One region of the Actinokineospora guangxiensis genome, then DNA from elsewhere that is predicted to be linked to it. Evidence: riboswitches for the same ligand, from Rfam matches in the RefSeq annotation. Region 1 holds a riboswitch; the other holds the start of a gene.
What was found. Region 1 has a riboswitch for thiamine pyrophosphate ahead of thiO (glycine oxidase ThiO). Riboswitches for the same ligand answer to the same signal wherever they lie in the genome.
Positions count from the first base shown of each region.

Region 2: another riboswitch for thiamine pyrophosphate. It lies ahead of ACFPM7_RS09290 (thiamine ABC transporter substrate-binding protein); the one in region 1 lies ahead of thiO (glycine oxidase ThiO).

Region 1 covers NZ_JBHSKF010000003.1:164,331-168,050, reverse strand. The annotation lists gene thiG (thiazole synthase) at 1-722, opposite strand, end outside; gene thiS (sulfur carrier protein ThiS) at 725-925, opposite strand; gene thiO (glycine oxidase ThiO) at 922-1,983, opposite strand; TPP riboswitch at 1,978-2,084, opposite strand; gene thiE (thiamine phosphate synthase) at 2,106-2,759, shown strand; gene ACFPM7_RS07630 (threonine ammonia-lyase) at 2,761-3,705, shown strand; gene ACFPM7_RS07625 (MFS transporter) at 3,683-3,720, opposite strand, start outside.
Region 2 covers NZ_JBHSKF010000003.1:537,356-541,075, reverse strand. The annotation lists gene ACFPM7_RS09295 (ABC transporter permease) at 1-1,274, opposite strand, end outside; gene ACFPM7_RS09290 (thiamine ABC transporter substrate-binding protein) at 1,238-2,266, opposite strand; TPP riboswitch at 2,286-2,396, opposite strand; gene ACFPM7_RS09285 (4a-hydroxytetrahydrobiopterin dehydratase) at 2,431-2,727, shown strand; gene ACFPM7_RS09280 (alkaline phosphatase PhoX) at 2,717-3,720, opposite strand, start outside.

The sequences.
Region 1 (3,720 bases):
CGCTGGGGAATCCGGCCCGCCGACCGGGCGAGGCGGCCGGCGATCACGGCGTGGCGCATGGCAGTGGCCATCCGCTCGGGGGATTCGGCCCGGGTGACGGCGGTGGCGAGGAGGACGGCCGCGCAGCCGAGTTCCATGGCCAGGGCCGCGTCGGAGGCGGTGCCGATGCCCGCGTCCAGGATCACCGGGACGGCCGCGCGGGCGACGATCAGCTCGATGTTGTGCGGGTTGCGGATGCCGAGGCCGGTGCCGATCGGCGAGCCGAGCGGCATGACGGCGGCGCAGCCCGCTTCCTCCAGCCGCAGCGCCAACACCGGATCGTCATTCGTGTAAGGGAGAACGACGAAACCGTCCTCGACCAACGTGTGGGCGGCTTCCAGCAGCTCCACCGGGTCGGGCAGCAGGGTGCGGTCGTCGGCGACGACCTCCAGTTTCACCCAGTTCGTGCCGAGGGCCTCGCGGGCGAGGCGGGCGGTGAGGACGGCCTCGGCTGCGGTGCGGCAGCCCGCGGTGTTGGGCAGCGGGTCGATGCCGGTGCGGCGCAGCAGGTCCAGGACGCCGGTGCCGGTCCCGGCGTCGACCCGGCGCAGGGAGACGGTGGTCAGCTCGGTGCCGGAGGCGAGCAGGGCGCGTTCCAGCACGGCCAGGTTGGCCGCGCCGCCGGTGCCGGTGATCAGCCGCGATGAGTACTCGCGGCCGGCGATGACGAGTGGGTCGTCCACGGTCAGCCTCCCTGCACGGCGGTCAGCACTTCCAGCACCGCACCCGGCGCCACCACGGCCGTCGCGTGCGCCGCCCTGGGCACGACGGCCCCGTCGACGGCGACGGCGACCCCGGCCGACGGCAGCCCGAGCCCGGCCAGCACCGCCGCCACCGTCGCGCCGTCGGCGACCTCGCGGTCGACCCCGTTCACGGCGATCCTCATCGGACTCCTTCCCTGACCAGCTCCAGCACCGCGTCCGCCGTGGTGGGCGCGAGGAGCAGGCCGTTGCGGTGGTGGCCGGTGGCGGCGATGACGCCCGGTTCCAGCCACCCGACCTTCGGCACGTTGTCCGGGCTGCCCGCGCGCAGCCCGGCGGCGGACTCGACCAGCGCGTACTCGCCGACGCCCGGCAGCACGACCTCGGCGTCGGCGATCAGGTCGCGCACGCCGCCCGCGGTGACCTCGGTGTCGTAGCCGACCTCGTGCTGGGTGGCGCCGAGCACCAGCGACCCGTCGCCGCGTGGCACGAGGTAGACGGGGCGCCCGGACACCAGCGCGCGCACGGTGCGCGTGGGCGGGGGCAGGACCCCCGGGCGGGCGCGCAGGCGCAGGATCTCGCCCTTCACCGGCCGGACGAACCCGCTCAGCGCCGGGTGCAGGTCCCGGCTGCGGGCCCCGGCCGCGACGACCACCGCGTCACACTCCACAGTAGACTTATCCGGCGCTTCCGGGGCAGGGTCGGACAATTCGACCACTCCGGGCCGCACGGCGGTCGCCGGCGCTGTGAGAAACCGCACACCCCCGGCCGCGCACGCACGGAGCAGCGCGCCGATCAGCTCGCGGTTGTCCACCGCCAGGTCGCCCGGCACGGACAGCCCCGAACGGACCCGCGGCCCCAGGCACGGCTCCAGCCGCCGCGCCGCCCGCCCGCTGATCCGCTCGACCTCGCGCCCACGCCCGGCCAGGTACCCGGCCAGCGCCGCCAGCACCGCCGCGTCGGCCGGGTCCACCGCCAGCACCAGCGTCCCCGCGCCGAGCAGCCCGACGCCCAGCTCCTCGGCGAAGGACGGCCAGCGCTCCAGCGCGGCGGAACCCAGCTCCAGCGCCGCCTCCTCGCCCGGCCACGACTCGGTGACCGGGGCCAGCATGCCGCCCGCCACCCACGACGCGCCCCGGCCGGGTTCGGGATCGATGAGCCGCACGGCGTGCCCGGCGGCGGCCAGCCGCCACGCGCACGCCAACCCGATGACACCGCCACCCACGACGGCCAGCTGTCCCACTTGTCCCACGCTCCCTGCGCCGGCATGACCCGGATCAGGTTCGACGGTCGGAGCGCGCCAGCTCCCTCTCAGCCCGTACCCGGACTCCCGTGCGACCAGACCCCAACCGTAGCGTGCGATCCATGCCCGGACTAGACGCCGCCCAGATCCGCGCCCGCCTGGCCTCGGCGCGGCTGTACCTGTGCACCGGGCTGCGGCCCGACCTCGCCGAGTTCGTCGACGCCGCGCTGCGCGGCGGCGTCGACATCGTGCAGCTGCGGGAGAAGGGCCTGGAGGCCAGGCCGGAACTGGCCGCGCTGGAGCCCATCGCGCAGCTGTGCGCCGAGCACGGGGCGCTGCTGGCGGTCAACGACCGCGCCGACGTCGCGCTCGCCTCCGGCGCCGACATCCTGCACCTCGGCCAGGACGACCTGCCGGTGCCGCTGGCCCGCCGGGTCGCGGGCGCGGACATCGCCGTCGGCCGCTCCACCCACGACCTCGCCCAGGCCCGCGCCGCCGCGGCCGAGCCGGGCGTGGACTACTTCTGCACCGGCCCCTGCTGGCCGACCCCCACCAAGCCCGGCAGGCCCGCCCCCGGCCTCGACCTCGTGCGCGCCACCGCGGCGCTGGGCCAGGACCGTCCGTGGTTCGCCATCGGCGGCATCGACGCGGCCAGGATGGGCGAGGTCACCGCGGCGGGCGCGGAGCGCGTCGTCGTCGTGCGCGCGCTGACCGAAGCGACCGATCCCACTGCCGCGGCACGCGACCTGCGCGCCGCGCTGGGGCAGACTGGCTGACGTGGACCTGGTCACCCTCGCCGACATCGAAGCCGCCGCCGGGCGCGTCGCCGGAACGGCCGTGCGCACCCCGCTGCTCCCCTGCCCGTGGGCCCCGCGCAGCCCGCTGTGGCTCAAGCCGGAGAACCTGCAGCCCATCGGCGCCTTCAAGATCCGCGGCGCGTACAACGCCATCGCCCGGCTGACCGACGAGCAGCGCGCCCGCGGCGTCGTCGCCTACTCCAGCGGCAACCACGCCCAGGCCGTGGCCTACGCCGCCCGCGAGTTCGGCATCCGCGCCTGGATCGTGGTGCCGAAGGACACCCCGGTGGTCAAGATCGAGGCGACCCGCTCGCACGGGGCCGATGTGGTGCTCAGCGAGGTCGGGCAGCGCGAGGCGAAGGCCGCCGAGATCCAGGCCGAGACCGGCGCGGCGCTGATCCCGCCGTTCGACCACCCGGACGTCATCGCGGGCCAGGGCACCATCGGCCTGGAGATCGCCGAGGACCTGCCCGAGGCCGACGTGGTGCTGGTGCCGGTCAGCGGCGGCGGCCTGATCTCCGGGGTAGCCACCGCGATCAAGCACCGCTCGCCGAAGACGCAGGTGTGGGCCGTGGAGCCGGAGCTGGCCGCCGACACCGCGGCGAGCCTGGCCGCGGGCGAACTCGTCGACTGGTCGGTCGCCGACCGCAACCGCACCATCGCCGACGGCCTGCGCAGCCAGCCGTCCCCGCTCACCTTCGCCCACCAACAGGCCTATGTGGACGGCATCGTCACGGTGTCGGAGGCGGAGATCCGCGCGGCCGTGGCGCTGCTGGCCGAGAAGGCGAACCTGGTGGCCGAGCCCAGCGGCGCGGTCTCCGTCGCCGGCTACCTCAACCGCGACCTGCCCGAGGGCAGGACGGTCGCGGTGATCTCCGGCGGCAACATCGACCCGGCGGTGTTCACCGAGATCCTGGCCCGGTAGCGGCCAGGACGTTGC
Region 2 (3,720 bases), 370 kb from region 1:
TGGCGCAGCCGCTCATCGATCGAGCGCAGCACGGGCAGGACCAGCCGCACCACCAGCGGCGTCACCACGAGCGCCTGGGCCAGCGGGACCAGCGCCGCGGAGGTGCGCAGGTCGCCGGGAAGGGCGTCGAGGGTGATCAGGTAGCCGAAGCCGACGGTCACCGCGGACACCCCCAGCGGCAGCATCAGCGCGGTGTCGAGGGCGTCGACGAACCGCGCCCGGCGCAGCGCCACCAGCGCGACCGAGGCGCTGATGCCCAGCACCAGCGCCAGGACCGTGGCGTCGGTGGCCGCGCGCAGCGAGTTCATCGCCGCCTCCCAGCCGGTCACCGACAGCGAGCCGCGGAACCCGGTTCCCGACAGCGCCGCGTAGCCCGCGAACCCGCCGTCGAAGGACCGGACGACCAGCGAGGCGATCGGCGCGACCAGCAGCGCCAGGACCACCCCGGCCGCGCCGACGACCCACCACTCGCCGCCGCTCGGCCCGCGCGTGCCCTCGGCGCGCGGGCGCAGCGCCAGCGCCGACTCGCGCCGCCGCCGCGCCCGCGCGCCCAGCACCAGCACCGCGACCACGGCCGCCACCTGCAGCAGCGACAGCGCCGCCGCCCCGGAGAGGTCCAGCAGCTCGACGGTGCGCAGATAGATCTCGGTCTCCAGCGTCCGGTGCCGGGCGCCGCCGAGCAGCAGCACGACACCGAAGCTGGTGGCGCAGAACAGGAACACGACCGCTGCGGCGGAGCCCAGCGCCGGGGTCAGCGCGGGCAGCGTCACCGAGGTGAACGTGCGCAGGCGCGAGGCGCCCAGCGACCGGGCCGCGTCCTCGGCGCGGCGGTCCAGGTGCGCCCACAGCCCGCCGACGGTGCGCGCCACGACGGCGACGTTGAAGAACGCGTTGGCCAGCACGATCGCGAGCACCCCGCCGCCCATCAGCGACCGGAACGCCAGGCCGACCACCACCGTGGGCAGCACGAACGGAACCAGCACCAGCGCCCGCACCACCGCGGCCCCCGGCAGCCGCACCCTGGCCAGCAGGAACGCCACCGGCATCCCGGCGAGCACGGCCACCGCGGTCGCCGCGGCCGCCTGCCCGACGGTGAACCCGACCAGCGCCCAGGTCTGCCCCTCGGCGAGCACGGCGAGCGCGTCGCCGTCGAGGCCGCGGCGCACGATGGCGGCCACCGGCCAGGCGAAGAAGACCGCCAGGAAGCCCAGCGGCAGCAGGCCCAGCAGCGCCGGGCTCAGCCCTGGACGGCCGCGCGCCACTGCTGCACCCACCGCTCCCGGTTGGCCTGGATCTCCGCCGCGGGCAGCGTGGCGGGCTCGGCGGGCAGCGGCGCGGCCTTCTGCCACGACTCGGGCAGCTCGACGTCGGAGCGCGAGGGGTAGACGTACATCAGCTCCGGGACGGTGCGCTGGAACTCCGGGGACACGAGCAGGTCGACCACCTGGCCCGCGTCGGCCGGGTTCTTCGCGCCCGCCAGCACGCCCGCGTACTCGACCTGGCGGAAGCAGGTGTCCAGGACGGCCTGGGTGCGCGGCTGCCCGTCCTCGCCGATCTCCGCCGACGGCGAGGACGCGTAGGACACCACGATCGGGCGCGGCCCGTTGCCGGAGGAGCCGGAGAACTCCTGCGTGTAGGCCTCCTCCCAGCCCGCGACGACCAGCACGCCGTTGGCGCGCAGCTTCTCCCAGTAGCCCACCCAGCCGTCGCCGAAGTGCGCGACCGTGCCGAGCAGGAACGCCAGGCCGGGCGAGGAGGTCGCCGGGTCCTCCACGACCAGCAGGTCCTTGTAGCGGGGATCGGCCAGCTCGTCGAAGCCCTTGGGCACGGGCAGCTTCCGCTCGGCGAGCGCGGCGGTGTCGACGTTGACGCACACGTCGCCGACGTCGACGGCGGTCAGCCGGTTGGTGTCGTCCACGGCGTAGCTCCCCGGCCCAGCGTCCGCCGCCGACGAGCGGTGCTCGGCGAAGACGCCCTCGTCCAGGGCGCGCGAGGCGAAGGTGGTGTCGACGCCGAAGGCGACATCGCCGATGGGGCTGGCCTTGGTGAGCACCAGCTGGTTGGTCAGCGCGCCCGCGTCACCGCTCTTGCGGACCTCGATCCGGATGCCGGTGCGGGCGGTGAAGGCGTCGAAGACGGCCTGGTCGTGGGCGAAGGAGTCGTGGGTGACGAGCACCACGGCGCGGTCGCCGGGCGGTTCGTCGCCCCCGCCCAGCGAACATCCGGCGAGCAGCAGCGCGGCCAGGGCGATCGGGGTGCGGCGCATGGGGTGGTTCCTCCTCGGGCGTGCGCCACGAGGCCCTCCCTGCGCAGGCATGACCCTGATCAGGTGTGACGGTCGAGGGCTTGTCGCCCTCCTCTCAGCCCGGCGCAACCGGACTCCCGTGGCGCTGTGAGCGTACGCCCCGCCCAGCGGCCAAGATGGGGCCCATGGGTGAACTGCTGAGAGACGCCGAGATCGGCAAGGCGCTTGGCCAGCTTCCGCGCTGGCGGCTGGTCGAGGGCGGCCTGGAGCGGGAGGTCGAGCTGGACTCGTTCCCGCAGGCCATCCAGGTCGTGAACCGGGTGGCCGAGATCGCCGAGAACGACGACCACCATCCCGACATCGACATCCGCTGGCGCACGCTGAGGTTCCGGTGCAGCACGCACTCGGTGAACGGGATCACGGCCAAGGACGTGCGCCTGGCCGCCGAGATCGACGGCGTGGTCGAGTCGATCAGCGCCTGAACGGCCCGGTCACCTCGTAGGTGATGCCGCCGCTGCTGCTGCCGGACGTGCCGCGCTGTGAGGAGAAGTACAGCCGGTCGCCCGCCGGGCTGAACGCGGGCCCGGTGATCTCCGATCCCGACTGTCCGCCGACGCGCAGGAACGGCGCGACGACGCCGGCCGGGGTGATCACGCAGATCTCCAGGTTCCCGCCGTCCTCGGCGACGAACAGGTCGCCGTTGGCCGCGCCGGTGATGTTGTCGACGCCGGTCAGCGGCGGTGCGCCGCCGCTGACCAGGCTGTCGTCGTAGGTGAGGGAGAGGGTGGAGGCGGTGGCGTCGTAGGCCCAGACGCGGTTGTCGCCCTTGGTGGTGAACCAGCAGGTGCCGTCGGCGTAGTAGCAGCCCTCGCCGCCGTTGAAGCGCTTGGCGCCGGAGACCTGGTAGCGGGTGGCGGTGGGGCTGCCGTCGGGATCGGGGACGGTCGCCCAGGTGACCGGCCCGCTGGTCGCTGTCCCGCCGCGCATCACCTGGAGGGTGCCGCTGCCCAGGTCGCCCCAGGTCGTGGGCCGGAAGCGGTAGAGGCAGCCGTCGGCGACGTCCTCGGTGAGGTAGACGTAGCCGTGCTCGGCGTCGACCGCGCACGCCTCGTGCTTGAACCGCCCCATCGCCGGTCGGACGACCGCGGGGTTCACGCCCCACGGGTCGGTCTCGTAGACCTGCCCGTCGGAGACCTCCTCGCAGGAGAGCCAGGTGTTCCAGGGCGTCGCGCCACCGGCGCAGTTGACGTTGGTGTTGGCCAGCGTGCGGTAGGCGCCGGTGATCCGGCCCTGCGCGTCGAACCTGACCGCGCCGACCCCGCCGGTGCCGGAGACCTCGCTGTTGGAGACGTAGATCCAGCCGCTCCCGTCGGCGAAGCACGCCCCGCCGTCGGGCGCCGGGTGCCAGGTGTAGTTCGTCCCGGCGACCTTCTGCCCACTCCTGGCCACCACCCGGCTGGTGAACCCGGCGGGCA